DNA from 3 places in the Streptomyces sp. NPDC005262 genome. Region 3 is predicted to be linked to each of the others. Evidence: riboswitches for the same ligand, from Rfam matches in the RefSeq annotation. Region 3 holds a riboswitch; each other region holds the start of a gene.
The links. Region 3 has a riboswitch for thiamine pyrophosphate ahead of thiC (phosphomethylpyrimidine synthase ThiC). Riboswitches for the same ligand answer to the same signal wherever they lie in the genome.

Region 1 (9,785 bases), on a different contig from region 3:
ACGATGATCCGGATCGTGAGTCGATCGGCCGATCGACCACGGATCGACTGACCGATTGACCACGGCCGGATCATCGCTCACAGCTGCTTCCAGCAGTCATTTCATACGGTCAACGCGGCCCGGATGCGCCCATTCGAGTGGGAAGGAGCGCACCCGGGCCGCGTGCTGCCGTGATGCCGTGGTTCGAATCCTTACGGTGCCCAGTGACCGATCGGCCCCCTCTTCGTTCCCCCGTACAGGGGACGGGAACTCTGATCTGAACCGAGGTGTACGCCATGGTGGCTCCGCCGGACAACGATGTGATCTGGGCGCGTTCCCTGCACCACTCCCACAACGGCTCACCCGCGCTCGGCGGGGTCTCCCTGGGGGTCCGCGACGGTGAGATCCTCGCCGTGACCGGCCCGCGCGGCAGCGGCAAGACGACCCTGCTGCACTGCCTCTCCGGTCAACTGGTGCCCCAGCAGGGCGAGGTGTGGTTCAACAGCGTCCCGGTCCACACCATGGGTCCGCGGCTGCGCGAGCGGCTGCGCCGGGACCGGTTCGGCTGGATCGCGCCCGAGCCCCAGCTCGTACCGGAGCTGAACACCTGGGAGAACGCGGCCCTCCCCCTGCTGCTGCGCGGCGCCTCGCACCGCGCCGCGAAGAAGGCCGCCATGGAATGGCTGGAGCGGCTCGACATCGGCATGTGCGCCAAGAAGCGGCCGCACACGCTGCTCCAGGGGCAGCGCCAGCGGATCGCCGTGGCCCGCGCACTGGCCGGCACGCCCACAGTGATCTTCGCCGACGAGCCGACCGCGACACTGCACCGCGCCGACCGCTCCCACGTGCTGCGGACCCTCACGAGCGCGGCCCGCTCGCACGGCATCACGGTCGTGCTCGCCACCCATGACGCGGAGGTCGCCTCGCTCGCCGACCGCACGGTCCCGCTGCTGGACGGCCGCCGTGTCACCACCGTCGCCCTGCCCTCCGTGTCCGATACGGAAGGCCGCGCGGCGTGCTCGCTCTCCGTCTAGCCCGCCGCACCCATCCGCTGGTCCAGGTACGGCGGCTGCTGGTCGCAGCCGCCTCCGCCGGGGTCGGCTTCCTGCTGCTGTGCGCCCTGGAGTACGCGTCCACGCATCCGGCGTACTCGACCACCGCGGCGCTGCGGCTGCTGTGGTGCTTCGTACCGCTGGCCGCCACCGTGCAGTTCGCGGTCGCGGTCGCCCGCACGGATCCCAGTACGCGCCCGCGTCCAGGACTGTCCGCCGTCGGTCTCGGGCCGTTCCGGCTCAGCGTGCTGGCCGCGGTCTCCACCGCCGTGTCCTGCACCCTCGGGTCGATGGTGGCGCTGCTCCTCTTCCTGCATCTGCGCGGCGATCTGACCGGGCTGCCGTTCGACGGGGCCGCGGCCGGACTGCTCGGCGCAGGCGCCCCATTGCCGGTGGCCGCGGCCCTCGTGCTGCTGGCGCTGGCACCGCTGACCGCGGCGACGGCAAGTGCGATGGCGCTGCGTACCCGGCCGGTGCAGGCGGCGGTGCCCGACGACGACGAGCAGGACATCGCGCCGGACGAGCAGATGCCGGCACCGGCACCGGCGCCGACCGGACTGCCGTGGGGTGTGGCGCTGGCAGCGGTCGGTCTCGCGGTCGAGGCGTACTCGAGCCGTGATGGCGCGGGCAGCGCGTTCCCCCTGCCGGGGAAGCTCGACACCACCCCGGCATGGGTGCTGGCGGGATGGTCACTGACCGCGATCGGTCTGGCCATGGCAGGCCCCGGGCTGACGCACTTCGCCGGACGGCTGCTGCAGGCGATGCGCCCTGGAGCCGTACGCCTGCTGGCCGGAAGGATGCTGATGGACGAGGCGCACCGGATCGGCCGCCCGCTGGGCGCGGTCTGCGCGGTGCTTTCCGCGGTGATCGCTGCTTTCGCGCTGTACGGGACGGGACCGCGTCCCTTCGGCCCGCTCACCGCACTCGGCGCCGTACTGGTACTGGGATGTACGACGGCGACGCTGCTGACCTCCGCCCTGGAGGCGAAGCAGGCCCGCGCCCACGTGGTTCGGATGCTGCTGCGGCTCGGTGCGCCGGCCTCGGCGCTGCGGGCCGCGACGGCCCTGCGCGTCGCCATCCTGCTGGTCGTGTTCACCCCGATCACGTGGGCGATCGCGGAACTGGCCGCGCTGCCGCTGACCGGCTGAGGGGCCGTCGGCCGGCTGTGGAGACGGTCGACGGTCAGCCGAGGTGCCGGAAGGCAACCACGGACTCCCACGATCCCAATGCGCCCCCGCGGCGCCGCGCGTGCGAGCTCCGACTCCGGGGCATGTGACCGTACGAAAGCACTCGTCGACACGGTGGACGAGGCCCCCGAGGCACTCGCCCGGCCGACCGGCCGAGGGGCGGGGCGGGAGCCTGTCCGGTTCAGACCGCCGCGAGCCGGTTGACCAGCGCGTCGAAGAAGGCCTCCCAGCCGTCCTCGGCCGCCGCGTACTGCTCGGGCGTGAGGTTGCCGCCACGCTGCCGGAAGACCATCTCGGTGGTCTTGCGGCCGCGCTCGGCGAAGGTGACGGTGACGGTCTCGCCCTCGATGTCGGCAGGCGCTCCGGCGTCCTTCAGCGTGAAGACCAGCCGGTCCGGAGCGACCACCTCGCGGTAGACCCCGTGGAACGGCATCTCGGTGCCCGGCACCACGATGACCAGGCTCCACGCGCCCCCCGGCCTGACGTCCATCGACACCCGGTCGAGCGGCACATCGGCATCGCCGCCGTACCAGGCGGCGAAGTGCTCGGGGGTCGTCCAGGCCGCGAAGACCTGTTCCCGCGGGGCGTCGAGGACGCGGGTGATGTCGATGCCCTCGCGTGCCGTTCCAGTCATTGCCCCTGCCCTTTTTTCGGAGTCGTTCCGGATCTTCCCCGGTCGCAAGAGGTGTTCCCCGAAACGGCCGAAACTGCTCTTCCGGGACACCCGGTAGTGGTCCCCCGCCGCGTGGCATCGCGAGCGGCACCGAGCCGCCGAGCCGCCGAGCCGCCGAGCCGCCGACCACGATCAGCCGGCGGCGGGCAGCACCACCGTCTCCGACGCGTCGAACGTCACGCCGACCTTCGCCCCCTCCCGGGGGGTGTCCCGCAGCGGGCACTCCGCCTCCAGGAGCGGACCGCTGTCAGGGTGCAGTGTCACGGCGACATGGTTGCCCCGGAAGGTGCGGGCGCCGACCGTACAGGGCAGGCCGTCCGCCGGGTCGCCCATCCGTACGCCCGCCGGACGCACCAGCAGAGCGCACGGGCCCTGCGGCGCCCCGTCCGGCACCGGCACGCTTCCCCACATCGTCGCCGCGGCCGCGCCGCTCACCGTCGCATCCACCACATTGTCGAAACCCAGGAACCGGGCGACGAACGCGGAGGCGGGGCGTTGCCAGACCTCCAACGGGGTGCCCACCTGGGCGATGCGTCCGTCGCGCATCACGACGACCCGGTCCGCGAGGGCGAACGCCTCTCCCTGGTCATGGGTGACGGCGAGCACCGTCGTACCCAACCGGGCGAACAGCGTGCGCAGTTCGACGACGAGGCGTTCGCGCAGGCTGCGGTCGAGCTGGCCGAGCGGTTCGTCGAGCATCAGCAGCTTCGGTCGCGGGGCGAGCGCCCGTGCGAGAGCGACGCGCTGCTGCTCGCCGCCGGACAGCGCGGCGACCGCCCGTCGTTCGCTGCCGGGCAGGCCCACCAGTTCGAGGAGTTCGGCGACCCTGCGGACCTGGTCGGCACCGGTCACTCCGTGCATCCGCAGCCCGAAGGCGACGTTGGCACCGACGTCCCGGTGCGGGAAGAGCTGATGATCCTGGAACATCAGCCCCAGACCGCGGCGGTGCACCGGTACGTCGGTCTGGTCGACGCCGTCGAGGAGCACCCTGCCGTCGTCCGGCGGGTGCAGTCCGGCGACCACCCGCAGCAGTGTCGACTTCCCGCTGCCGCTCGGCCCCAGCACACAGACGATCTCGTGGTCCGCGACCTCCAGATCCACCGCGTCGAGCGCCGCCCGCTTCCCGAAGAGGACGGTGGCGGCTTCCAGTGTCAGCATGTCCAGAACACCCCGAGCATCTTCAGAACTCCCCGGACCGGTCCGGGCGGATACGTTCGAGCAGCAGCAGCGACGCCGCGCACACCAGCATCAAAATGGTGCTGAGGGCCATCGCCTGGCCGTAGTTGAGCTCCCCGGACCGCCCGAGCAGCCGGGCCACGGCGACGGGCAGCGTCGGGTTGTCGGGCCGCGCGATGAACACCGTCGCCCCGAACTCGCCAAGTGACACGGCGAATGCGAAGCCCGCCGCGACCAGCAGCGCACGACGCACCAGCGGCAGGTCGACCTCGCGCCAGGCCCGCAGCGGTGACGCGCCGAGCACCGTCGCCGCCTCGCGCAGCCGCCCGTCCACGGCCCGCAGGACAGGCAGCATCGTGCGTACGACGAACGGCACACCGACCAGCGCCTGGGCCAGCGGCACCAGGATCCAGGTGGTCCGAAGATCCAGCGGGGGCTTGTCCAGCGTGATCAGGAAACCGAAGCCGACAGTGACGGCGGAGACCCCGAGCGGCAGCATCAGCAGCGCGTCGAAGCCGCGGACGAGCCGCCCGGCCCGCCTCGTCAGCGCCGCCGCCGCGAGTCCGCCGACGACCAGTGCGATCACGGTCGCGACCAGGGCGTACTGCAGTGAGTTCCAGATCGCTTCGAGCGGCGCGACCAGGAAAGTGCCGCCGCTCGCGTCCGCGGACCGCAGGGCGCGGTAGTAGTCGAAGCCATGGCCGCCGGGCACGTCCAGCGAGCGCTCCACCAGCACACCGAGCGGCAGCAGGATCAGCACCAGCACCGTCAGCAGGACGCCGCCGAGCAGCGCCCGCTGCCCGGCGCCGCGCGGCCTGCGGGCGGTCTGCGCCGGGTCGACCAGCTTCAGCGCCGCCTCCCTGCGCCGCACGGTCCAGGCGTGTACGGCCAGGACAGCGCCGACGGCGGCGAACTGCACCATCGTCAGCACGGCGGCGGTGGGGAGGTCGAGCAGCTGGGCGGTCTGCCGGTAGATCTCCACCTCCAGCGTGGAGTACGCCGGACCGCCGAGGATCTGAACGACCCCGAAGGAGGTGAACGTGAAGAGGAAGACCATCAGCGCCGCGGCGGCCACGGCAGGCGCGAGAGCCGGCAGCGTGACCCGACGCCACGCCGCGAACCGCCCGGCGCCCAGCACCCGGGCGGCCTCCTCCTGCCGTGGGTCGAGCTGCGACCACAGCCCTCCGACGGTCCGTACGACCACCGCGTAGTTGAAGAAGACATGGGCGAGCAGGATCGCCCACACGGTGGTGTCGAGCCGTACGCCCGCCAGTTCGTCGAGGAAGCCGCCGCGCCCCAGCAGCGCCAGGAAGGCTGTCCCGACGACGACGGTCGGCAGGACGAACGGCACGGTGACGACCGCCCGCAGCAACTGTTTGCCGGGAAAGTCGAAGCGGGCGAAGACATAGGCGCCGGGCAGTGCGATCAGCAGGGTCAGCGCTGTCGAGGCGAGTGCCTGCCAGGTGGTGAACCCAAGGACGCCGAGGATGTCCGGCCGGCTCAGCACCTCGCCGATCCGGCCGGACTGCCAGACGCCGTCGGCCTTCAGCCCGCGGCCGACGATCGCGACGACCGGGTAGGCGAAGAACACCGCGAAGAACGCGACGGGCACGGCCATCAGTCCGAGCCGCACCGCGCCCCCGCGCCACGCCCTCGGGCGCGCGGCGCTCACGCGCCCCGGCCGGGCGCGCGGACCCTCCTCCCGCGCGCCCGGGCCGGGTGCGGGCGTCTTCGCTACTTCACTACGAGCGAGGACCACGACTGGACCCACTGCTCACGGTTCTTGGCGATGGTGTCGGGGGCCACGGTGGTCGGCTTGTCGACCGTCGCGCCGAACTCGGTGAAGATCTCCGGCAGCTTCGCGTCCTTGGCGACCGGGCTCACGAACATGTTGAGCGGCATGTCCTCCTGGAACTTCTTGCTGATCAGGAAGTCCAGCAGCGCCTTGCCCCCCGCCTCGTTCTTCGCGCCGTTCAGCAGCCCCGCGAACTCGATCTGGCGGAAGCAGGTGCCGGTCGCGACCCCCGTCGGGGCCTCGGTCGGCTGCGGCTTCGCGTACAGCACCTCGGCCGGCGGGCTGGAGGCGTACGACACGACGAGCGGCCGGTCGGCCTTGGCCTTCTTGCCGCCCGCTGAGCCGGAGAACTCCTCGTTGTACGCCTGCTCCCAGCCGTCGACGACCTTGACGCCGTTGCTCTTCAGCTTCTTCCAGTAATCCTGGTAGCCGTTCTCGCCGTAGGTGGCGACGGTGCCCAGCAGGAAGCCGAGCCCGGGCGACGAGGTCGCGGCGTTCTCCGTGACGAGGAGGTTCCTGTACGCGGGCTTCGCCAGGTCGTCGAAGGTGGTCGGCGGCGCGAGCTTCCTGTCGGCGAAGTACTTCTTGTCGTAGTTGATGCAGATGTCGCCGGTGTCGACCGGCGTGACGCGGTGCCTGTTCGCATCCAGTTGGGTGTCGGCCGCGACCCGGTCGCTGCCCTTCGCTTCGTACGGCGTGAACAGACCGTTGTCGAGGGCGCGGGAGAGCAGCGTGTTGTCGACGCCGAAGAACACATCGCCGCGCGGGGAGCCCTTCGTCAGGATCTCCTGGTTGAGTGCGGTACCGGCGTCACCGCTCTTGAGCACCTTGACGGTGTAGCCGGTCTCCTCGGTGAACGCCTTCAGTACGTCCTTGGAGGCGTTGAAGGAGTCGTGGCTGACCAGGGTCACGGTCTTGGACCCGGAGCCCTTTGTGCCGCCGGACCCGGCGGCCGAGCCGTCGGAACTGCCGCAGCCGGCGAGTGCCGTGACGCCGAGCGCGGCCGTGACGGCCGTCGCCGCAAGCTGCTTGGTGCGGCGCGTGGTACTGGTGGTGCTCATTGTTGATTCCTCCTGGGTTGGACCAGGAAGAGACGCGGCCCTGCCCGCCGGGAGGCGGGCAGGGCGCAACAGCATGAGTTGATGACCGAACTTCCTACCCGGAATGACCCGGGCGAGGTTCAGAGGGTCTGCGGCCAGCCTGTCGTCGGTGCCGCACTCTCAGCGCTGTGGCGCTCCCCTGTCGGAATATGAAATTGATTTCGGCCCAGATTACACGGGCCGTTTTCAGCGCTCGGATGCCGCCAGCTGCCCGCACGCCCCGTCGATCTCCTGACCGCGGGTGTCCCGCACGGTCACGGGCACCCCGTGGGCGGCGATCGCCTCGACGAAGGCCTTCTCGTCCTCGGGCCGCGAAGCCGTCCACTTCGAGCCGGGCGTCGGGTTCAACGGAATCAGGTTGACATGCACGCGCTTGCCCTTGAGGAGCCGGCCGAGCAGGTCACCACGCCAGGCATGGTCGTTGATGTCCCGGATCAGCGCGTACTCGATGGAGATCCGGCGGCCGGACTTCTCCGCGTACTCCCATGCCGCGTCGAGCACCTCGCGGACCTTCCAGCGCGTGTTCACCGGAACCAGCGTGTCCCGCAGCTCGTCGTCCGGCGCATGCAGCGACACCGCGAGCCGGCACTTGAAGCCCTCGTCCGCGAAGCGCAGCATGGCCGGCACCAGGCCCACGGTGGAGACGGTGATCCCGCGCTGCGACAGGCCGAGACCGTCCGGCTCGGGGTCGGTCAGCCGGCGGATCGCGCCGACCACCCGCTTGTAGTTCGCCAGGGGCTCGCCCATGCCCATGAAGACGATGTTGGAGAGCCGGGCCGGCCCGCCCGGCACCTCTCCGTCGCGCAGCGCCCGCATGCCGTCCACGATCTGGTGGACGATCTCGGCGGTCGACAGATTGCGGTCCAGACCGGCCTGCCCCGTCGCGCAGAACGGGCAGTTCATCCCGCATCCGGCCTGCGACGAGATACACATCGTCACCCGCTCCGGGTACCGCATGAGGACGGACTCGACCAGCGTCCCGTCATGCAGCTTCCACAGCGTCTTACGGGTGGTGTCGTCGTCACAGCTGATGTGCCGGACCACGGACATCAGGTCGGGGAACATCGCCTCGGCGAGCTTGTCCCGCGATCCGGCCGGGATGTTGGTCCACTCCGCCGGGTCGTGCGCGTACCGCGCGAAGTAGTGCTGCGACAGCTGCTGCGCGCGGAAAGGCTTCTCGCCGATCGCGGCGACGGCTTCCTTGCGCTCGGCGGGCGTGAGGTCGGCGAGGTGCCGCGGCGGCTTCTTGGCTCCGCGGGGCGCGACGAAAGTGAGTTCTCCGGGCTTAGGCATGGTCCGTCCAGTGTTGCAGACACGCCGTGGTCGCAGAGCCCTTCGCCAGGTCAGGAAGGGTGCGGTGTATAGACGACCGGTCGTCGTTGGTCGTCATTAGTCGACGTCGGCGACCCTTTGACGGCCCACAGACGGCCCAGAGACGGCCCAGCCACCCCAAGGGACAGTGACCGATTGCACTACAGAGAGGGCGGGCGCACGGCAGCCCACCGAGGCCTAGAATCGAATACGTGTCCGAAAACCTCTCTCGTCTGGATCGCCTGCGCATCGTGCGCGAGTGGCAGGCGTACCAGCTCGGCCGAACCGATCGGACCATCGCCGAACTGGAAGAACGCGAGGCCGCAGCCGCCCGGGCAGCACGCACCCTGCCGCCACCGGCACCCGACTGGAAACTCTCCCTGCAGCGCGCGGGCGGCACCTCCCATGCCGACGCCGTCCACACGGGCGACTGCGGCATGGGCGGCAAGAGAACGAAACCGATGACCCGCGAGCAAGCCCTGCGCGCGCTCACGGAAGACGGCATCACGGCCTGCCCGTACTGCCGGCCGGACAGAGAGCTTGGAGTGCTGTGAACCGAAGACCGTCAGAACCCGAGGACATGAGCGAAACACCCATCGTCATCCACCGCCCAGCCGGCGCCGGTGGCCGGCGGGTGACGATCCGCGCCCAGGTCGCCGGCCTCGCCCGCAGCGACCACGACGTGATCGAGTTCCTACGCCGCGCTGGCCAAAGACATCGAGTCCAGCGAACGATTAGGACGCCGGCGATGGATCCTCGAGCGGACCATGTCCTGACTGACCGGATACCGCAGACTCAACCACCGCTACGAACGCTATCCCCGCAACTACCTTGCCTTTCTCGGCCTGGCCGCCGCCCTCTGCTGCTAAAAACGGTTCCTCAAACTCACCGGGACACCGTCTTAGACGAGGCGGTGTGTCGGTTCCTCGCATTGAGCAGCTCCGTGCGCTTCTCCAGGAAGTCCTTCCGGGCCTTCGAGAGAGCTCGCAGCGTCGCCGAGTACTGGTCAGGAGCCTGGCTGGCGCTCCGTCGGGCCCATCCACGGAGAACATTCCGCACAACTCGCCGTAGCACTCCGGCAGAGCCGCCACGAACCTCGGAATGCGTGGCAGTCAGCTCCTCGTTCAGGAAGCCGATGTTGTCCGTCGTGATGCTCAAGTCGAACTCACGGCCTCCAGGAGCTTTGCGGATCGGAAACATCAGCTACCCGGCGTATAGACATCTACCCGGTTAGTGACATCCACCCCCCGCGCGTCACCGTCGATTACGTATATCCGCCCATCAGGGCCAACTGCCGCAGCATGCGTTTCCCGGGCTGTTGGCATGCTGCGCATTTTCTCCCAAGTGTCACTCTTGGGCGTGTAGGCATAGACGACATCGCTAACATCCCAGTCAGGACCCTGATTTCCGCCGAATACGTAGATTTTTCCGTTGAATGCGGTTACGCCAGCCGTTTGTCCCAAGGCGACGGGCATGGACTTCCGTTTCTGCCACTCGCGCGTGCTCGGCAGG
Region 2 (9,785 bases), on a different contig from region 3:
TCATCGCCGCGACGCTGCTGGTGCTGGGCTTCGTGATACTGGCCTTCCTGGCCTCCCGGATCCGCCGGTTCCTGCGCCGCAGGGCCCAGCGGCGTGAGGAGAGACGCCTGGCCGGGACGGGTTCGCACCGGCCTCCCGGCTGACTTGTCAGCGGTGGCCGTTAAGGTCACTGACATGGCACGTATTGCGGTGATCGGCGCCGGGATGGGCGCAATGGCGGCGGCTGCCCGGCTGGCCGTGGCAGGGCACCGGGTGACGGTGTACGAGCGGTCCGGGACGTACGGCGGCTCGGTCGGCCGGTATGCCCGGCACGGCTTCGCGTTCGACACGGGTCCCTCGCTGCTGCATCTGCCCGCCGTCTACCGCGATCTGTTCGTCAAGACCGGCAAGGAGCCGCTGGAGCGGTGCGTCACGATGACGCAGGTCGATCCCGCGAGCCGCCATCTCTTCGCCGACGGCACCGCGGTCTCGCTGCCGAACGCCTCCCGGGCCGGGGTGGTCGCCGCCTTGGACGGCGCGCTGGGGGCCGGTGCGGGCAGCAGCTGGGGCGAGTTCCTCGACCGGGCCCGGGATGCGTGGGACCGGTCCCGGCGGCCGCTGCTGGAGGAGCCGTTGCGCGCCGACTGGCAGGTGCTGGGCCGCGATCCGTATCCGGCGCTCCGGCAGCGCCGGATACTGCGGGCTGCCCGGCAGGCGGGCACGGTGGCGGAGGTCGGTGCCTGGGAGCTGACGGACCCCCGGCTGACCGCGCTGCTCGACGGATACGCGCTGTCGTACGGCCTCGATCCGCAGCGCGCGCCGGCGAGCGCGGCCCTGCTCCCGTACATGGAGGAGACGTTCGGCAGCTGGTACGTGACCGGCGGGATCCGGGCGCTGGCGCAGGCGGTGTACGAGCGGTGCCTGGCGCGGAAGGTGGACTTCGCGTTCGGCGCCGAGGTGGCCCGGGTGGTGGAGAAGGACGGCCGTGCGGCGGGGGTCGAGCTGGCGACGGGGACGGTCGCCGAGGCCGATCACGTGGTGCTCGGGGCCTGGCCGCGCCCGGGACTGGTGCCGGGTCAGGAGCTCTGGCAGGACGGCGATGTGACGGCTCAGCCGCGGCCGGCGGACCGGGCGACGGTGCCGGGCCGGTTCCAGGTCCTGCTGTCGCTGAGTGGCGGCCGCCCCGCGGGGACGGTGCACCGGACCGTGGTGCACGGCGCGGACGGCGTGGCGGAACGAGAGGCGGTGTTCGGTGGCCGGCTCGCCGAGCGTCCCACGGTGACGGTGATCCGCCCGGACGATCCGTCGACCCGCCCCGACGACGCGCACGAGGCCGTGACGGTGACGGCGACGGTCGCCCCGCACGGCGCGGTGGACTGGACGGACACGGCTCTGCTCGAGCGGTACGCGGACACGTTGATCGATGCGGCCGGCGCTGCCGTCCCGGGCATACGTGAGCGGCTGCTCCACGCCGAAGTGCGGACGCCTGCCCGGACGGCGGCGGACACCGGCGCCGAAGGCGGCTCGGTGCCCGCACCGGCGCTGGCCGGGGCCGGGGGCGCGTATCTGCATCCGGGGAACCGGACGCGGCTGCCTGGTCTCTATCTCGCGGGCGGCTGGTCCCACCCGGGCGGCGGGCTCGCGCACGCCGGGATGTCGGGGACGCTCGTCGCCGGGCTCATCGTGGAGGGGGACGGCTTCCGCGGCTCCCAGTGAGCCGCGCCGCATCGAGCAGGCAGGAGTGCGGGCCGAGGGCCGGGCGCGTCGATGCCGCCTCGCCCTCGGTCTCCCCCATGACATCGAGGACTTGTGGGGGCAGGACCGGATCCCGGGCGTGCTCCGTCAGTAGCGGTACTGCTGTTCGTTGTAGCCGCCGTCGTAGGCGTTCGGGTACTGGGCGGGCTGTGCGGGCTGCTGCTCCGGCGGGTACTGCTCGCCCTCACGCTGCTGCGGCACCCAGACCCCGCCCGGCGGGGTCTCGGAGGCGTACTGCTGGGCGTAGGGGTCCGCCGGGTACTGCTGCTGGTTGCCGTAGCCGTCGTAGCTCGCGTAGGTGTCGTGCGCGCCGTACTGCGAGGGGCCGCCGGTGGTGCCGATGTACGGGTCGGAGTACGCGGCGTACTGCTGCTGGCCGGTGCCGTAGTCGTACTGGCCGGCATAGCTGTCCTGCCCGGCGTAAGTCCCCTGCCCGGCATAACCGTCCTGAGCGGCGTACGCGTTCTGGTCGGCGTACACGTCCTGCCCGCCGTAGCTCTCCTGGCCGGGCACGCCGCTGTACGTGGAGTAGTCGGTGTACGGGTCGTACGCGCCGTACTGGGGCTGCCCCTGAGTCTGGTGGGACTCCTGCTGCGGGACGGGATCGGTGTAGATGCCGTACTGCCCGGTGTCGTCCGGCAGCGGTTCCGGCTCGTAGACGGCGGCTGCGGGTGCGGGTGCGGGTGCGGTCCTGTCCGCCTCGTCCTCGCCCGCCCGGTCGTACTCCACTTCCAGGTCGGACACCTCGAGCGTCGGCTCCCGGCGGGCGTTCCGGTCACCGCTGCTTCGACGGCGACGGCTCTCGCCCGGGCTGCCCCCTATGGCCCAGCCGGTCGAGAAGCCGCGCCGGAAGGAGAGCGTGACGTACGTCTGGCCGACGGCGAACGCGATCGCGCCGACGGCGATGACGGGAACGGACGGCATCAGCACGCCGACGACCACGCCTGCGAAGCCGGTGAAGGCGAGCAGGCGCCAGCGCAGCCGTGCCTTGTACTGCAGGAGCACCTCGCCGAGCAGCCACAGCGCCACGATGCCGAACGCGATGTAGAGGACCGTCCAGCCCATGCCCGCCCCCATTTCTACGGCCGCCGCCCGGGATCATGGCGGGTACGACCGGTCACGACTGCTTGTGCAGTCCGAGATTCTCGTAGATTTCGAGCGTTGCCGTCGAGTTGTTGAGCGTAATGAAGTGCAGCCCGGGCACACCCTCGGAGCGCAGCCTCGCGCAGAACTCCGTCGCGAACTCGATGCCAATGGAGCGTACAGCGGCTGCGTCGTCCTTGACGGCGAGGATGCGGTCTTTCAGGGACGAAGGCAGCGTCGCGTTGCTGAGCTGCGGAAACCGCTCCAACTGCTTGACGCTGGTGAGCGGCATGACCTCAGGGATGACGGGCGTGTCGCAACCCGCAGCGACCACGCGGTCACGCATCCGCAAATAGTCGTCCGGATTGAAGAACATCTGCGTGATCGCATAGTCGGCACCCGCGCGGCACTTGTCCACGAAATGCCGGATGTCGCCGTCCCAGTCGGTCGAGCGCGGATGCATCTCGGGAAATGCCGCGACCCCGACGCAGAAATCGCCGGATTCCTTGATGAGCCGGACGAGGTCGGCCGCGTACCGCACACCCTCCGGGTGCTCGACCCACTCGCCCATCGGGTCGCCCGGCGGATCGCCGCGCACGGCGAGGATGTTCCTGATCCCGGCATCGGCGTACTGCCCGATCATGTTGCGCAGTTCGGCGACCGAGTGGTTGACGGCCGTGAGGTGCGCGACCGGGGTGAGCGTGGAATCGGCAGCGATCTGCTGGGTGGCTCTGACCGTCCCGGCCCGGGTGGAACCACCGGCCCCGTACGTCACGGAGACGAAGCTCGGGCCCACCGCCTCGACCCGGCGCAGCGCATTCCAGAGGTTGCGCTCGCCCTTCTCGGTCTTGGGCGCCCAGAACTCGAACGAATACGAAGTCTTGCCGGTCGCCAGCAGCTCACGCACGGTGCGTGCGTGATCCGTCCTGGTAGAGGGAGTGCCAAGGGCCATACTGCAGGTTAACCAGGGCGCGACGGTCCCCCAACCGGACCAGCGGCAATTGCCCGAATTGACTGATGGTTTGTCCACCCTTCGGACAGTCCTCCGGCGTTCTCCGGATGATCTGTGATTTCCGTGACGCGCATGTCAGCCGTCGGCGCGTGCCCTGATCCGCTTCGCCAGCTCCGCGGTCGCCGCAGCCGGGTCGTCGGCCTCTGTGATCGCCCGTACGACGACGACCCTGCGCGCTCCCGCGTCCAGCACCTCGTCGAGGTTGCCCGCGTCGATCCCGCCGATGGCGAACCAGGGGCGCGGCTGGGCGAGCGAGGCGGCGTACCGCACGAGGTCGAGGCCGGGGGCGTACCGGCCGGGCTTGGTCGGGGTCGGCCAGCAGGGGCCGGTGCAGAAGTAGTCCACGCCGGGCTCGGCGACGGCGGCGTCGACCTCGGGCTCCGCGTGCGTGGAGCGGCCGATCACCACGTCCTCGCCGATGATGGCGCGGGCGGCGAGGACCGGCAGGTCCCCCTGACCGAGGTGGAGCACGTCGGACCCGATGGCGTGGGCGACATCGGCCCGGTCGTTCACGGCGAGGAGCTTGCCGTGGCGCCGGCAGGCGTCGGCGAGGACCGCCAGGTGTTCGAGTTCCTCGGCCGCCTCCATGCCCTTGTCGCGCAACTGGACGATGTCCACCCCGGAGGGGAGCACGGCGTCGAGGAAGGCGGGCAGGTCGCCCTGGCGCCTGCGGGCATCCGTGCACAGATAGAGACGGGCGTCGGACAGCAGCTCGCGAGGCGTGGGCATGACGAGGTTCCCCCTTGATACAGCTGTACGGAATTCAGCGGCACGACACGGTCGGGCCGGTACAGCGGTGCGGCATGATGCGGGGGTACGGGCCGGTCCGGTCGGAACGGACCGTGCCCCCGCGTGCGGTTGTCCCGGTCAGACGGCGAGCGCCTGGGCGCGGCGCTTCACCTCCGTGCCGCGATTCTCGCTCAGCGCCTGCGCGGGGCTACCCGGCAGGGTCGGGTCGGGGGTGAAGAGCCACTCCAGCATCTCTTCGTCGGTGTAGCCGTCGTCCTTCAGGAGCGTCAGGGTGCCGGAGAGGCCCTTGACCACCTTGTTGCCGTCGATGAAGGCAGCAGGCACCTGGAGCGTCCGGTTCTCACCACGTCGTACGGCGATGAGCTGGCCCTCCTTGACCAGCTGCCGCACGCGCGTCACCTCGACATCGAGCATTTCGGCGATGTCGGGAAGGTGGAGCCAGGCGGGGACGAGAGCATCAATCTTTGCGTCAATCTCGGTCACGGATACAAGCGTGCCATCCCGGACCGACAGTCGGTACCCGGACCCGACCGGACGGGGGCCGGCCCAGTGCCCGCAAGGCTTCCGGAACCCCTCCGGGCGTGCCGCTACGGGGCATCGGCCCTGGCCGACTTCAGCGGCACGGCGGGGTCCGCCGCCCGCACCGGATCCAGCCGTGCCCCCGCCTCGATGAGTTTGCGCCCCTGGGTGAGATCACGCGGCCGGCCGACGGCCAGGACGGCGACCAGTGCGCCGTCCCGCAGCCAGCACACGGACCAGGCGGGATCGGCCGGGTCGCCGCGCCAGAGCAGCGTGTCCGCGCCCCCGTGACGGCCCGCGTACTGCACGAACCGGTCGAACTGCTCGGACCAGAAGTACGGCACGGGGTCGTATGCCAAGGGCTGCGGCGCCTCGTCCGCACCGGCACCGATGATGTTGGCGGCGGCGGTCCGCGGCCCTTGGACGGCGTTGTCCCAGTGGTGGACGAGGAGCCGCGTGCCGTACCGCGCGGAGGGGAAGGACGCGCAGTCCCCGACCGCGTACACATCGGGCAGCGAGGTGCGCAGCGCGGCGTCGGCGGTCACCGATCCGTCCGGACCGAGGGCGATGCCGGAGCCGGCCAGCCAGCCGGTGGCGGGCCGGGCACCGATCCCGACGACCACCGCTCCGGCGGCAAGCGTGCGGCCGTCCGCGAGGACCACACTGCCGGGCTCGATCCGGGCCACCGGGGCGCCGGTGAGGAGTTCGGCACCGCTCTGCGCGTACCAGCGGGCCATCGGGGCGGCGACCTCGGCGGGCAGGACGCCCGCGAGCGGCCGGTCGGCGGCCTCGACGACGGTGACCTCGCAGCCCGCGGCACGGGCTACGGTGGCGAATTCGGCGCCGATCCAGCCCGCGCCGACGACCACGACGGTGTGCTGCTGGTCGAGGACCGGCCGCAGCCGTGCGGCGTCGTCGAGGGTGCGCAGCAGATGGACGCCGGGCACCCCCTCGGAGCCCGGCAGCACCACCGGTTCGGCGCCGGAGGCGATGACCAGGACGTCGTACGGTACGGGGCCCGCCAGGGTGTCCAGTTCGTGCGCGTCGGCCCGTACGCCGGTCACGTCACGGCCCAGTTGCAGCTCGATGTCCAGCTCTTCGAAGTCGATGTCGAGGGCGGAGCCTTCGGCCGTGCCGAGCAGTACCGCCTTGGACAGCGGGGGCCGGTCGTACGGCTGGTGGGGTTCGGCACCGATCAGGACGACCGGGCCGGTGAAGCCCTGTTCCCGCAGCGCCACCGCGGTCTGCGCGCCGGCCATGCCCGCACCGACGATGACGACGCGGCGCTCTGTCCGCCGGCCCGGCTGCTCTGTCTGCTGCTCGCTCACTTGTCCACCTTAAGCATCTGACGAACCATCAGGTTGTGAGTTCCTCGACCACGCTGGTCCCGCTGCCCTCCTGCGACTCCCATTCCCAGTGCTCCTCCAGCCGCACCCGGCCGTCCGCAAGGACGACGACGATGGAGACGCAGTGTCCGGAGGAGGTCGTTCCGTCGTGCTTCAACTGGACGTAGCGGAAGTCGAGTCGATCGCCGGTGCGGGTGCCGACGAGATGGCCCCGGACCACGTCCCCGCCCGCGTAGTCGGCCCAGATCACCCACTTCTCCTCGTGGTACGTGAAGCGAGTCCGGGTGCCGACCTGACCCGGCGCCTGGTCGGCGACCGGCGAGAGGACAAGTCCGTCGAGTGAACGGGCCACGGTGGCTGCTCCCTTACTCGGGCCGGGTGACGGGGTTTAGGGTGGCCACCGTAAGACACTCGCGGGAGCCCGGACGCACCGGGCTGAGAGGGAGGCTGGACGGCCTCCGACCGTACGAACCTGATCCGGGTCATGCCGGCGAAGGGAGGGGCTGGACGCCCATGCGATCCACCGGGAGCACATCCGCAGACGGATCCGGCGTAGCCGGATCCGACGTCCTCGTCATCGGGGGCGGGATCATCGGTCTGGTGACCGCCTGGCGGGCGGCGCAGTGCGGCCTGCGCACCGCGGTCGTCGACCCCGACCCGGGCGGTGGTGCCGCCCGCGTCGCAGCCGGAATGCTCGCCGCCGTCACCGAACTCCACTACGGCGAGCAGATGCTGCTCGGTCTCAATGTCGCCTCCGCGGCGCGGTATCCGGCCTTCGCGGCCGAGCTGGAGACGGCGAGCGGCCAGGACATCGGCTTCCGGGCCTGCGGCACCCTCGCGGTCGCCCTGGATTCCGACGACCGCGCCCATCTGCGGGAACTGCACGCGCTCCAGCACCGTTCGGGGCTGCAGTCGGAGTGGCTCACCGGCCGCGAGTGCCGCCGCCTGGAACCGATGCTGGCGCCAGGTGTACGCGGCGGTCTGCGGGTCGACGGCGACCACCAGGTCGACCCCCGCCGGCTGGCCGCCGCCCTGCTGACCGCCTGCGAACGGGCCGGGGTGGTCTTCCACCGCGACCGGGCGGAACGCCTGTTGGTGGTGCGCGACCGGGCCGCCGGAGCCGTACTGGCAGCCGGCACGGAGCTCGAAGCCGACCAGATCGTGCTCGCCGCGGGCAGCCTCAGCGGGCGGCTCGCGGGCCTGCCGGCCGAGGTGGTGCCGCCCGTCCGGCCGGTCAAGGGACAGGTGCTGCGGCTGACCGTGCCCGCCGCGTACGCGCCGTTCCTCACCCGGACCGTACGGGCCGTGGTCCGCGGCAGCCATGTCTATCTCGTCCCGCGCGCGAACGGCGAGCTGGTCGTCGGCGCCACCAGCGAGGAGATGGGCTGGGACACCACGGTCACGGCGGGCGGGGTGTACGAGCTGCTGCGCGACGCCCATGAGCTGGTGCCCGGCATCACCGAACTGCCGCTCACCGAGACCCGGGCCGGCCTGCGCCCCGCCTCCCCCGACAACGCCCCGCTGCTCGGCCCCACCGTCCTGCCCAGCCTGCATCTCGCCACCGGCCACCACCGCAACGGGGTGCTGCTCACCCCCGTCACCGGTGACGCCATGGCCGAGCTGCTGACCACCGGCGAGCTGCCCGCAGTGGCCCGCCCGTTCACCCCCGGACGGTTCGCGTCCGCCGCCGTACCACCGCCCGCCGCGGCCGCCGCGCCCCCCGCGACCGCCTCCGCACGTCAGGAGCAGCCCGCATGACCGACTCCGTCGCGCTCTCCGTGTCCGTGAACGGTGATCCCCGCTCGATCGCCGCCGGCACCACCCTGGAAGCCCTCGTCGCCACCCTCACCGCGGCGCCCTCCGGCGTCGCCGCCGCTGTCAACGAGACCGTCGTCCCGCGCAGCCGGTGGTCCACCGCGGCGCTCGCCGACGGCGACCGGATCGAAGTGCTCACCGCGGTCCAGGGAGGCTGACCATGTCCGACGATCTCTTCACCCTCGGCGACACGACGTTCGGCTCCCGGCTGATCATGGGGACGGGTGGCGCGCCCAGCCTCGACGTGCTGGAACGCTCGCTGACCGCGTCCGGCACCGAGCTGACCACCGTCGCGATGCGCCGCCTCGATCCGACCGTGCAGGGTTCGGTGCTCTCCGTGCTGGAACGGCTGTCGATCCGCGTCCTGCCGAACACGGCCGGCTGCTTCACCGCGGGCGAGGCCGTACTGACCGCGCGACTGGCCCGCGAGGCGCTGGGCACCGACTGGATCAAGCTGGAGGTGGTGGCCGACGAGCGGACCCTGCTGCCTGACCCGATCGAGCTGCTGGACGCCGCGGAGACGCTGGTGGACGACGGTTTCACCGTCCTCCCGTACACGAATGACGACCCGGTGCTGGCCCGGAAGCTGGAGGACGTGGGATGTGCGGCGATCATGCCGCTCGGCTCCCCGATCGGCTCCGGCCTCGGCATCCGCAACCCGCACAACTTCCAGCTGATCGTCGAGCACGCCGGGGTTCCGGTGATTCTCGACGCCGGCGCCGGGACCGCATCGGACGCGGCGCTCGCGATGGAGCTGGGGTGCGCGGCGGTGATGCTGGCGTCGGCGGTGACCCGGGCGCAGGAACCCGAGCTGATGGCGGCGGCGATGCGGCACGCGGTGGACGGCGGACGGCTGGCCTACCGCGCGGGCCGGATCCCCCGGCGCCACTTCGCCGAGGCCTCGTCACCGATGGAGGGGCGGGCCGCGCTGGACCCGGAGCGGCCCGCGTTCTGAGCACCCGTACGCACGCGGAGCGCATGGCACCGCAATCGTGTGACGCGCATGTCCCTGTCACGGCTCGGCTGCAGTAAGGCCCCGGGATCGCCCGGCCCGTCAGCCATGTCCTCGGTGGCTCGTAGACTCGCTCGTGTGGATACGACCCTCCAGGACCCTTCCCCAGCCTTCGGCCGGGGAGACCCCATCGTCGGGCAGCTGCTCGACGGCCGCTACCGCGTCGATGCCCGCATCGCCGTGGGCGGGATGGCCACGGTCTACCGAGCCATGGACACCCGGCTCGACCGGGTGCTCGCCCTCAAGGTGATGCACCCGGCCCTCGCGACCGACGCCTCGTTCGTCGAGCGTTTCATCCGCGAGGCCAAGTCCGTGGCCCGGCTCGCGCACCCCAATGTGGTCGCTGTCTTCGACCAGGGCGCTCAGGGGGCGTACGTCTACCTGGCCATGGAGTACGTGGCGGGCTGCACGCTGCGCGACGTCCTGCGTGAGCGCGGCGCCCTGCAGCCGAGAGCCGCGCTGGACATCCTGGAGCCGGTCCTCGCGGCGCTCGGCGCCGCACACCGGGCAGGCT
Region 3 (9,785 bases):
GCGGTGAGCAGCCCGGCGATCACGACGGTGACCAGTCCGAGCCGCAGCGAGGTACGCATCACCGGGATGTGCTGCTTGCGCGCCAGATGGAAGGCGGCGATGCCGACCATGAACGCGCCGCCGACCAGGAAGGCCGCCGTGAGGGTGTGGAAGAACTGGGTGAGCGCGGTGTTCTGGGTGAGCACATGCCAGAAGTCGGTGAGCTCGGCCCGGCCGCGTTCCTTGTTGATCCGGTAGCCGACCGGGTGCTGCATCCAGGAGTTGGCCGCGAGGATGAAGTATGCGGAGAGGACCGTCCCGATGGAGACCATCCAGATGCAGGCAAGGTGGATCTTCTTCGGCAGCTTGTCCCAGCCGAAGATCCACAGCCCGATGAAGGTGGACTCGAAGAAGAACGCGATCAGCGCCTCGAAGGCCAGGGGGGCGCCGAAGATGTCGCCGACGAAGCGTGAGTAGTCGGACCAGTTCATGCCGAACTGGAACTCCTGGACGATGCCGGTGACGACACCCATGGCGATGTTGATCAGGAAGAGCTTGCCCCAGAACTTGGTGGCCCTGAGGTACTTCTGGTTGTCGGTCCGCACCCAGGCGGTCTGCAGGCCGGCGGTGAGCGCGGCAAGAGAGATCGTCAGGGGAACGAAAAGGAAGTGGTAGACGGTGGTGATCCCGAACTGCCATCGCGCCAAGGTCTCGGGCGCCAGAGCCAGCTCCACGTCGTCTTCTCCTTACGTCGCCGTAGTGAGCGGAAGGTTGCATTGCTAACCCACCGATCACGGGAGGAACAGGACGCGCTTGTGAACGCGTTCACATTCACAAGCATTATGGCGCACAGGTTTTCGGGGTGTTCGAGGGGGGTCCCTCTATCGGGACGCTCCCACGCGAAGGCCCCGGACCTCGACGAACGAGAGGTACGGGGCCTTCCGGTGCACGTGCACACGCCGTGCCACGGCTGGTCGCAGCACGCGCGACTTCGGTTACAGCTCCTTGCGGTACGCCTCCGCCACCCTCAGGAACACGTCGTTCGCCTCGTCCTCGCCGATCGAGACCCGCACACCCTCGCCCGCGAACGGCCTGACCACGACTCCGGCCCGCTCGCACGCCCCGGCGAAGTCCAGCGTGCGGTCGCCGAGCCGCAGCCAGACGAAGTTGGCCTGGGACTCCGGAACGGTCCAGCCCTGGCTCACCAGAGCCTTGTGCACCCGGATACGTTCGCAGACCAGGGAACCGACCCGGCCGAGCAGTTCGTCCTCGGCGCGCAGTGAGGCGACCGCCGCGTCCTGCGCCACCTGACTGACACCGAACGGCACCGCCGTCTTGCGCAGTGCGGCCGCCACCGGCTCGTGGGCCACTGCGAATCCGACCCGAAGGCCGGCCAGACCGTAAGCCTTGGAGAACGTCCGCAGCACCGCCACATTGGGCCGGTCCCGGTAGATCTCCATGCCGTCCGGCACGTCGACATCGCGGATGAACTCCTTGTACGCCTCGTCGAGCACCACGAGCACATCGCCCGGCACCCGGTCCAGGAAGCGCTCCAGCTCGGCCCTGCGCACCACCGTCCCGGTCGGGTTGTTCGGGTTGCAGACGAAGATCATCCGAGTACGGTCCGTGATCGCGTCCGCCATCGCGTCCAGGTCGTGCACCTCGCCGTCGGTCAGCGGCACCTTCACCGAGGTCGCGCCGCTGACCTGGGTGATGATCGGGTACGCCTCGAAGGAGCGCCAGGCGTAGATGACCTCGTCACCCGGGCCCGACGTGGCCTGGAGCAGCTGCTGCGCCACCCCGACGGAGCCGGTTCCGGTGGCGAGGTGCGAGACGGGCACGCCGAACCGGTCGGCCAGCTCGTTCATCAGACCGGTGCAGGCCATGTCCGGGTAGCGGTTGAAGTGCGCGGCCGCGGCCAGGGCGGACTCCATCACGCCGGGCAGCGGCGGATACGGGTTCTCGTTGGAGGACAGCTTGAACGCGAGCGGCCCGTCGGCCGCCGCCGGCCTGCCCGGCACATAGGCGGGGACGCCGTCCAGTTCGGCACGCAGCTTGGGGCTCGTCTCGCTCACCGCAGGTCCTCCTCGACCGTCGTACACATCAATACTGCTCACCTTATGAGGATTGGGCGCCGGTGCGAATGGGCGAGCGGAGGAATCGTCCGGTGGAGCCGGGAATGGGGGGAGCGTCCCTCATCCCGGCGCGCGCCGGTGGCTCACTCCGTGGCGCGCATCCCCCGAAGAGGTGAGTTGAGACCTCTTCGAAACATCGACCATTTAGTAGGCCCATCCTCATCGACACGTCACACACTACGGTCGACCCCATCAACGCCCTTGTTTTGCAAGGCATTTGCCACCAAACGATCATGCAAAAACGTGCCTGTCAATGCGTGAATATGCGACCGGCCCAACCGCCTGCCCGAGCCCTACTATCGGCTCGCCATGACAGCAGCAGGGAAGCACCAGGTGAGCCGGACGGAGACACCCCGGCGCGGCGGCCGGCAGGGACGAGCGGGAATCCGGGATGTGGCCGCCGCCGCCGGGGTCTCCATCACGACCGTCTCCGACGCGCTCAACGGCAAGGGGCGGCTCCCGGACGCCACCCGCCGCCATGTCCGCGAGGTCGCCGAGCGCCTGGGCTACCGCCCGTCCGCCGCGGCCCGAACCCTCCGTACCGGCAAGTCCGGCCTCATCGGCCTGACCGTGACGACGTACGGGGATGAACCTTTCACCTTCACCGAGTTCGCCTACTTCGCCGAGATGGCCAGAGCGGCCACCTCCGCCGCGCTCGCCCGCGGCTACGCGCTCGTCATCCTCCCCGCCACCTCACGCCACGACGTCTGGTCGAACGTCGCCCTCGACGGCACCGTCGTCATCGACCCCTCCGACCAGGACCCGGTCGTCACCGAACTCGTCCGCCAGGGGCTGCCCGTCGTCTCGGACGGCCGCCCCGCCGGGGCCCTGCCGGTCACCGCGTGGGTGGACAACGACCACCGGGCCGCCGTGCTCGACCTCCTCGACCATCTCGCCGCCGCCGGGGCCCGGCGGATCGGCCTGCTCACCGGCACCACCACCGACACGTACACCCGGCTCTCCACCACCGCATACCTCCATTGGTGCGAGCGCGTGGGCCAGGATCCGGTGTACGAGTCCTATCCCGCCCACGACCCGTGCGCGGGGGCGGTGGCCGCCGACCGGCTCCTCGCCCGCCCGGACCGGCCCGACGCCGTCTACGGGCTCTTCGACCCCAACGGCACCGACCTGCTGGCGGCCGCCCGCCGGTACGGGTTGCGCGTCCCCGAGGATCTGCTGCTGGTCTGCTGCAGCGAGTCCACCGTGTACGCGACGACCGAGCCCCCCATCACGACGCTCTCACTCAAACCGCGCCAGATCGGCACGGCGGTCGTCCAGCTCCTCATCGACGCGATCGAAGGTGTCGACCAGGACGGTCCGGTTGAGCGGGTCATACCGACCGAACTCATCGTCCGGACGTCCTCGCAACGCCGTCCGCCCCGCACCACGGTCAGCGCGCCTCGATCCCCGTCCAGGGATTGATCAGGCCAATTGGGACCAATCGGCCGGTGAACCTGTCGTGCGCCGGGATTCACCACCCCTGGTGCATCACACTGCACGATCCGCATTCCTATGATGGGCGCACGACACCGCGGACCACCCCGACCAGCAGGGCCCGTCAGGTGTACGGCGGCGCGACGGTGGTGGAGGGGTCGATGACACAGGGGGCCGGTCAGGAACCCGTGGAACGGACGGCGACGTTGCGTGACTTCCGTGTGCCGCCCTATGCGCAGACTCCCGCGCCGCCCGCGGCGCCGCACCCCGGCGATGTCGTACCGGGCGGCGAGCCGGAGGGGTACACGCCCACCGCGCGCGATCTTCCCGTGATCAACCGCGGTGACACCGTCCAGGTGCAGGCCGTCCCGGATCCGCGGCCCGCCACGGACCAGGGTCTGGGACCGCTGTACGTGGTCGGCGACGTCCACGGCTATCTGGACGAGCTTCGCGACGCCCTCATGGGACAGGGCCTCATCGACGCCGAAGGCGCCTGGGCCGCGGGCAACGCCCGGCTCTGGTTCCTCGGTGACTTCACCGACCGCGGTCCGGACGGCATCGGTGTCATCGACCTGATCATGCGTCTGTCCGCCGAGGCTGCGGCCGCGGGCGGCTACTGCAAGGCCCTGATGGGCAACCACGAACTGCTGCTGATCGGCGCCAAGCGGTTCGCCGACACCCCGGTCAACTCCGGTGCGGGCACCGCCACCTTCCAGGCCGCCTGGCTGCTCAACGGCGGCCAGAAGACCGACATGGAGCGGCTCCAGGACGTCCACCTCCAGTGGATGTCCCGTCTCGACGCGGTCGTCGAGGAGGACGGGCACCTACTGATGCACTCCGACACGACGGCGTACCTCGACTACGGCTCCACCATCGAGGACGTCAACGAGACCGTGCACGCCATTCTCACGCGTAACGACGCCGACGAGTGCTGGGACCTGTTCCGCAAGCTCACCAGGCGGTTCGCCTTCCGCGACGAGGGGGGCTCGGAGGCAGTCCAGGAGCTGATGGCGGCGTACGGCGGACAGCGCATCGTCCATGGTCACAGCCCCATTCCGTATCTGCTCGGCGAGGTCGGCTCGGAGGACGGCGAGGACAGCGCCGGCCCCGTGGTGGACGGCCCGCACGTGTACGCGGACGGGCTCGCCATCGCCATGGACGGCGGCGTGACCATGGCCGGAAAGCTGCTGGTCGTCCGGCTGCCGTTGCATGACTGACGGTCTCCGGGGAAGACGCATCCACGACCTGACCACGCCGACCACTGGGCCTATTTACGGAAACCCCCTGTCACCCCGTGCCGTGGGCGCTCTACCATCGGCCTATCAGTAGCAGGCTCTCCTCCGTTTCCGCCCAACTGCCCGGTCCAAGCGGGTACTCAGGCCCAACGGAGCATCGGGGGATGCACATGAACAGCGCTCCGCACCTGCTGGCCGAGGACCGACCCGAGTACGAGCGGATCCTCGGCGATGCGCTACGCCACGCCCACGAACGACCAGATCTGGCCGGAGTCGGCGAACGGCTCAACACGGAACAGCTGCGCACGATGGCGCTGAACGCCACGGCTCTGATCACCGCGGCGGCAGCCACCGAGTACGACCACTACGTGAAGGTCCGCGAAGAGCTGCGCGGACCGGCCGCCGACTCGGCCCAAGGCTCGGGCCTCGGGTCCGAAGCGGACGATCCGGACCGGCCGGGCGCCGGCATAGGGGCGGTCGTCACCGTCCTGGCGCCGATGCTCGCGGGCACCGCCGCGCTGATCTTCCTGCTGGTCGGTTACATCCTGAAGATGCTCAGCAGGCCCCCGTCGTTCGCCGACACCATGGTCACCGCCGGCTGGTTCTTCGCGGCGGTCATGGCGGCGGCGATACTGGCCGCCGCCATAGGACTGCTCACCACGGCGCTGCGCAACGGCTCGACGTCGCTGCCGGCCGAGGACACCGAGGACGAGCTGCCGGAGGATGTGGCGCGCGCCAGGGAGGCCTGGCGCCATGCACTGCTGGAGCGGGGCATCCTGCCGTTCCTGCGGGATGCCCTCGCCGATCCCACGGCCGGTCCCGCATCACGTACACCTCACCGTTCGGCCAACCGCATCCCGAAGATCGGCTACTCCAGGCCGGACTTCTCGGGCCCGGACGAAGGACCGGCGGCAGGTCCCCGCCCGTCGTTCACCAGCCCCGACTTCACCAGCCCGGACTTCGGCGGCCCGGAACACGAGCTGGACTGACCGGGGTCGAATCTCTTGTTCGTCGTCCTCGCGCCGGCGCTCGGAGCAGGTCTCGTCGTCCTCGTACCCGTGCGCTGCTCCCCCTTCTGGCCTTCGGCCCGGAGAGGTGCACTGCGCCGGGACGGTTCTCGCAGCGCCCCGGCGCAGTGCCGCACCCGATGACTCAGTCCGCGATCGGCAGATAGACGCGGTTGCCGGCCGCCGCGAACTCCTTGGACTTCTCCGCCATGCCCGCCTCGATCTCCGACTGCGAACCGCCGTGCTCACGACGGATGTCCTGAGAGATCTTCATCGAGCAGAACTTCGGGCCGCACATCGAGCAGAAGTGCGCCGTCTTCGCCGGTTCCGCCGGCAGCGTCTCGTCATGGAACGCCCGCGCCGTGTCCGGGTCGAGAGCCAGATTGAACTGGTCCTCCCACCGGAACTCGAAGCGCGCGTCCGACAGCGCGTCGTCCCAGTCCTGCGCACCCGGGTGCCCCTTGGCGAGGTCCGCCGCGTGGGCCGCGATCTTGTAGGTGATGACGCCCGTCTTCACGTCGTCCCGGTCGGGCAGGCCCAGGTGCTCCTTGGGCGTGACGTAGCAGAGCATCGCCGTCCCCCACCAGGCGATCATCGCGGCGCCGATGCCCGAGGTGATGTGGTCGTACGCCGGGGCCACATCGGTGGTCAGCGGGCCGAGCGTGTAGAACGGCGCCTCCTCGCAGATCTCCTGCTGGAGGTCGATGTTCTCCTTGATCTTGTGCATCGGGACATGGCCCGGACCCTCGATCATCGTCTGGACGCCGAACCGCTTGGCGGTCGTGTTGAGTTCGCCGAGCGTGCGCAGTTCGGCGAACTGCGCCTCGTCGTTGGCGTCGGCGATCGAGCCGGGACGCAGCCCGTCGCCCAGCGAGTACGTGACGTCGTACGTCGCGAGGATCTCGCAGAGCTCCTCGAAGTTCTCGTACAGGAACGACTCCTTGTGGTGCGCCAGGCACCAGGCCGCCATGATCGAGCCGCCGCGGGAGACGATGCCGGTCTTACGGCGGGCTGTGAGCGGGACGTACGGGAGGCGCACGCCGGCATGGACCGTCATGTAGTCGACGCCCTGTTCGGCCTGCTCGATGACGGTGTCCTTATAGATCTCCCAGGTCAGTTCCTCCGCCCTGCCGTCGACCTTTTCGAGGGCCTGGTAGAGCGGAACGGTGCCGATCGGCACCGGTGAGTTACGCAGAACCCACTCACGGGTGGTGTGAATGTTGCGGCCGGTGGAGAGATCCATGACCGTGTCGGCGCCCCATCGCGTCGCCCACGTCATCTTCTCGACCTCCTCCTCGATGGAGGAGGTGACCGCCGAGTTGCCGATGTTGGCGTTGACCTTCACCAGGAACCGCTTACCGATGATCATCGGCTCGATCTCCGGGTGGTTGACGTTGGCCGGCAGGACCGCCCTGCCCGCGGCGATCTCCTCGCGTACGACCTCGGGTTCGACGTTCTCCCGGATCGCCACGTACTCCATCTCCGGGGTGATCTCGCCTCGGCGGGCGTACGCGAGCTGGGTCACCGGCTGTCCGTCGCGGCTGCGGCGCGGCTGCCGTGGGCGACCGGGGAAGACCGCGTCGAGGTTGCGCAGTCCGCCGCGCGGCGAGGTGTGCTTGAGCCCGTCGTCCTCGGGGCGGACCGGGCGGCCCGCGTACTCCTCGGTGTCGCCGCGGGCGACGATCCAGTTCTCACGCAGCGGCGCGAGGCCGCGGCGGACGTCGGTGTCGGTGGTCGGATCGGTGTACGGCCCCGATGTGTCGTACAGCGTCACGGAGTTGCCGTTGGTCAGGTGCACCTGCCGGACCGGCACCCGGAGGTCCGGGCGCGAGCCCTGGACGTATCCCTTGTGCCAGCCGATGGACTTTCCGGCCTCGTCGCTCTGGTTCGAGGCAGGCGTGCGTGCGTCCGATGTGGTCATGAGACCTACTCCCTACGCCGGCATTACCCGGTAACAGGTTCGGCGGTCGGCGCAGCCTGTCCCGTACGGATGTACGGATATCAGCGCCCTCTCAGCCCGGTGCTCCGAGCTCCCGCGTGTACAAAGGTGTCATCACGCTAGCGCCCTTCGAGGCGTACTGAACAGTGGACCCCTGCTCTTCTTGCGATGATCCCCCGGTGACGTCCCCTCGAAATGACTCCGGACCGCAGGACCACCAGCACGGTCACTCGCACAGCCACGGGCCTGCCGCGCCGGTCTCGAAACATCTGCGCAAGGTCATCGCTGCCGTCCTGATCCCGTTCACCACCGCCGTCGTCGTCGGGCTGGTGGTGCTCTGGCCGGGCGGTGCACCCGCGCACGAGCGCACCGGCGTCGGCTTCGACCGGCAGACCCAGCAGGCCACGGTGGTGAAGGTCGACAAGGTCGACTGCAAGGACGTGAACGCCGCGCAGACCCCGGCCACCGGCAACACCACGACACCGTCGGGGAACGCCACTACCGGCCAGGAGCCGGGGTTGTGCGAGAAGGCCACGATCGAGGTGACGACCGGCCACGACAAGGGAAGAACCTTCGTCGAGATCGTCCAGCCCGACGCGCCACGGCAGTTGCACGAGGGACAGGGCGTGATCGTCGCGTACGCCCCCGACGCGCCCCATGACCTTCAGTACTCCGTGACGGACGTGGACCGGAAGGTCCCGATGGCTCTGCTGGCCGGGATCTTCGCTCTCGCAGTGGTCGTGGTGGGCAGGCTGCGCGGGGTGATGGCGTTGATCGCGCTCGCCGTGTCGTTCGCCGTGCTGACCCTGTTCATCCTCCCCGCGATCCTGCAGGGTTCGAACCCGCTGCTGGTCGCGGTCGTCGGGGCCAGCGCGATCATGCTGATCGCGCTCTACATGTGCCATGGGCTGACCGCCCGCACCTCGGTCGCGGTCATCGGCACGCTGATCTCACTGCTGCTGATCGGACTGCTCGGTTCGCTCTTCATCGGCTGGGCGAGTCTGACCGGCAACACCGACGACAGCACCGGCCTCATCCACGGCCTGTACCCCCACATCGACATGAGCGGCCTGCTGCTGGCCGGTGTCATCATCGGCTCGCTCGGCGTGCTGGACGACGTGACGGTCACCCAGACATCGGCGGTCTGGGAACTGCACCAGGCGGACCCGACGATGGGCGCACGGAAGCTCTACCGGGCAGGTATCAGGATCGGTCGCGACCACATCGCCTCAGTGGTCAACACGCTGGTGCTCGCCTACGCCGGCGCCGCGCTTCCCCTGCTGCTGCTCTTCTCGATCGCGCAGAGCAGTGTGGGCACGGTGGCCAACAGCGAACTCGTGGCGGAGGAGATCGTACGAACGCTGGTCGGGTCGATCGGACTGGTCGCCTCGGTGCCGGTGACGACGGTGCTGGCGGCGCTGGTCGTCTCCGCGGACCGCACGGGGCTCGGCGCGGAAGCCGGAGCTTCGGCACCCGCACGGAACGGAAGGGGCCGGCGTCGCAGGGCGAGGCATTGACGCTCGAGGCGGTGACCCTAGCCATGGCGCGGAGTACATATCACCCGTTCGGGAGATGCCGTGTTCGACCGGCGTGCCGGCCGTCGGCGCAAACCTTCTCAGCCGGCGTTCTGTTCCTTGGCCAGGATCCGGCCCAGCGCCTCCTCCAGATTGCCCTCGAAGTCACTCAGCGTGCACTCCTGGCCGAGGGGGACGAGCTTGTCCGTCCGGTCGAGGAACGCGACGAGTGGCGCTGTTCCGGCCCTGAAGAGCGCACGGTCCGCGCCGACCTGAAGCCGGATGTGTACGTCGGACAGCCCCTCGGGCTCCGTGGGACTGATGTGCACATCACCGTCACCGCTGGGGCTGTTGAGGCCGTCCAGCAGAAGCTCACGACCGAAAGCCCAGGTGACGGGGGCGTCACCGGGCAGATGGAAGGTCATCCGGATCGCGTACGGATCGCACACCTCGTACCGGAGCTCCACCGGGATACGGAATGAGAGCTCCTCGGAGACGAGAAAACTCATCATGACCTCAGCTTGAACCGACTCGCGCATCGT

Region 1: it holds a riboswitch for thiamine pyrophosphate, as region 3 does, so the genes downstream of both, ACFYP5_RS30055 (thiamine ABC transporter substrate binding subunit) here and thiC (phosphomethylpyrimidine synthase ThiC) in region 3, are expected to answer to the same signal.
Region 2: it holds a riboswitch for thiamine pyrophosphate, as region 3 does, so the genes downstream of both, thiO (glycine oxidase ThiO) here and thiC (phosphomethylpyrimidine synthase ThiC) in region 3, are expected to answer to the same signal.

The regions. Positions count from the first base shown of each region.
Region 1 covers NZ_JBIAKK010000015.1:147,610-157,394, reverse strand. Annotated here, with positions in the region: gene ACFYP5_RS30080 (ABC transporter ATP-binding protein) at 276-1,013, shown strand; gene ACFYP5_RS30075 (hypothetical protein) at 995-2,179, shown strand; gene ACFYP5_RS30070 (SRPBCC domain-containing protein) at 2,400-2,852, opposite strand; gene ACFYP5_RS30065 (ABC transporter ATP-binding protein) at 3,024-4,049, opposite strand; gene ACFYP5_RS30060 (ABC transporter permease) at 4,072-5,685, opposite strand; gene ACFYP5_RS30055 (thiamine ABC transporter substrate binding subunit) at 5,802-6,923, opposite strand; TPP riboswitch at 6,997-7,113, opposite strand; gene rlmN (23S rRNA (adenine(2503)-C(2))-methyltransferase RlmN) at 7,149-8,255, opposite strand; gene ACFYP5_RS30045 (DUF6233 domain-containing protein) at 8,486-8,827, shown strand; partial or broken gene ACFYP5_RS30040 (transposase) at 8,984-9,142, shown strand; gene ACFYP5_RS30035 (Kelch repeat-containing protein) at 9,473-9,785, opposite strand, start outside.
Region 2 covers NZ_JBIAKK010000002.1:369,841-379,625, forward strand. Annotated here, with positions in the region: gene ACFYP5_RS06850 (DUF4126 domain-containing protein) at 1-143, shown strand, start outside; gene ACFYP5_RS06855 (phytoene desaturase family protein) at 175-1,695, shown strand; gene ACFYP5_RS06860 (hypothetical protein) at 1,822-2,799, opposite strand; gene metF (methylenetetrahydrofolate reductase [NAD(P)H]) at 2,852-3,769, opposite strand; gene thiE (thiamine phosphate synthase) at 3,905-4,558, opposite strand; gene ACFYP5_RS06875 (Rv2175c family DNA-binding protein) at 4,697-5,062, opposite strand; gene ACFYP5_RS06880 (NAD(P)/FAD-dependent oxidoreductase) at 5,167-6,357, opposite strand; gene ACFYP5_RS06885 (hypothetical protein) at 6,455-6,796, opposite strand; TPP riboswitch at 6,848-6,960, shown strand; gene thiO (glycine oxidase ThiO) at 6,958-8,202, shown strand; gene thiS (sulfur carrier protein ThiS) at 8,199-8,417, shown strand; gene ACFYP5_RS06900 (thiazole synthase) at 8,420-9,214, shown strand; gene pknB (Stk1 family PASTA domain-containing Ser/Thr kinase) at 9,350-9,785, shown strand, end outside.
Region 3 covers NZ_JBIAKK010000005.1:231,580-241,364, reverse strand. Annotated here, with positions in the region: gene ACFYP5_RS16315 (cytochrome ubiquinol oxidase subunit I) at 1-713, opposite strand, end outside; gene hisC (histidinol-phosphate transaminase) at 975-2,054, opposite strand; gene ACFYP5_RS16305 (LacI family DNA-binding transcriptional regulator) at 2,424-3,536, shown strand; gene ACFYP5_RS16300 (metallophosphoesterase) at 3,710-4,765, shown strand; gene ACFYP5_RS16295 (hypothetical protein) at 4,948-5,772, shown strand; gene thiC (phosphomethylpyrimidine synthase ThiC) at 5,936-7,711, opposite strand; TPP riboswitch at 7,704-7,837, opposite strand; gene ACFYP5_RS16285 (YibE/F family protein) at 7,909-9,246, shown strand; gene ACFYP5_RS16280 (SsgA family sporulation/cell division regulator) at 9,345-9,782, opposite strand.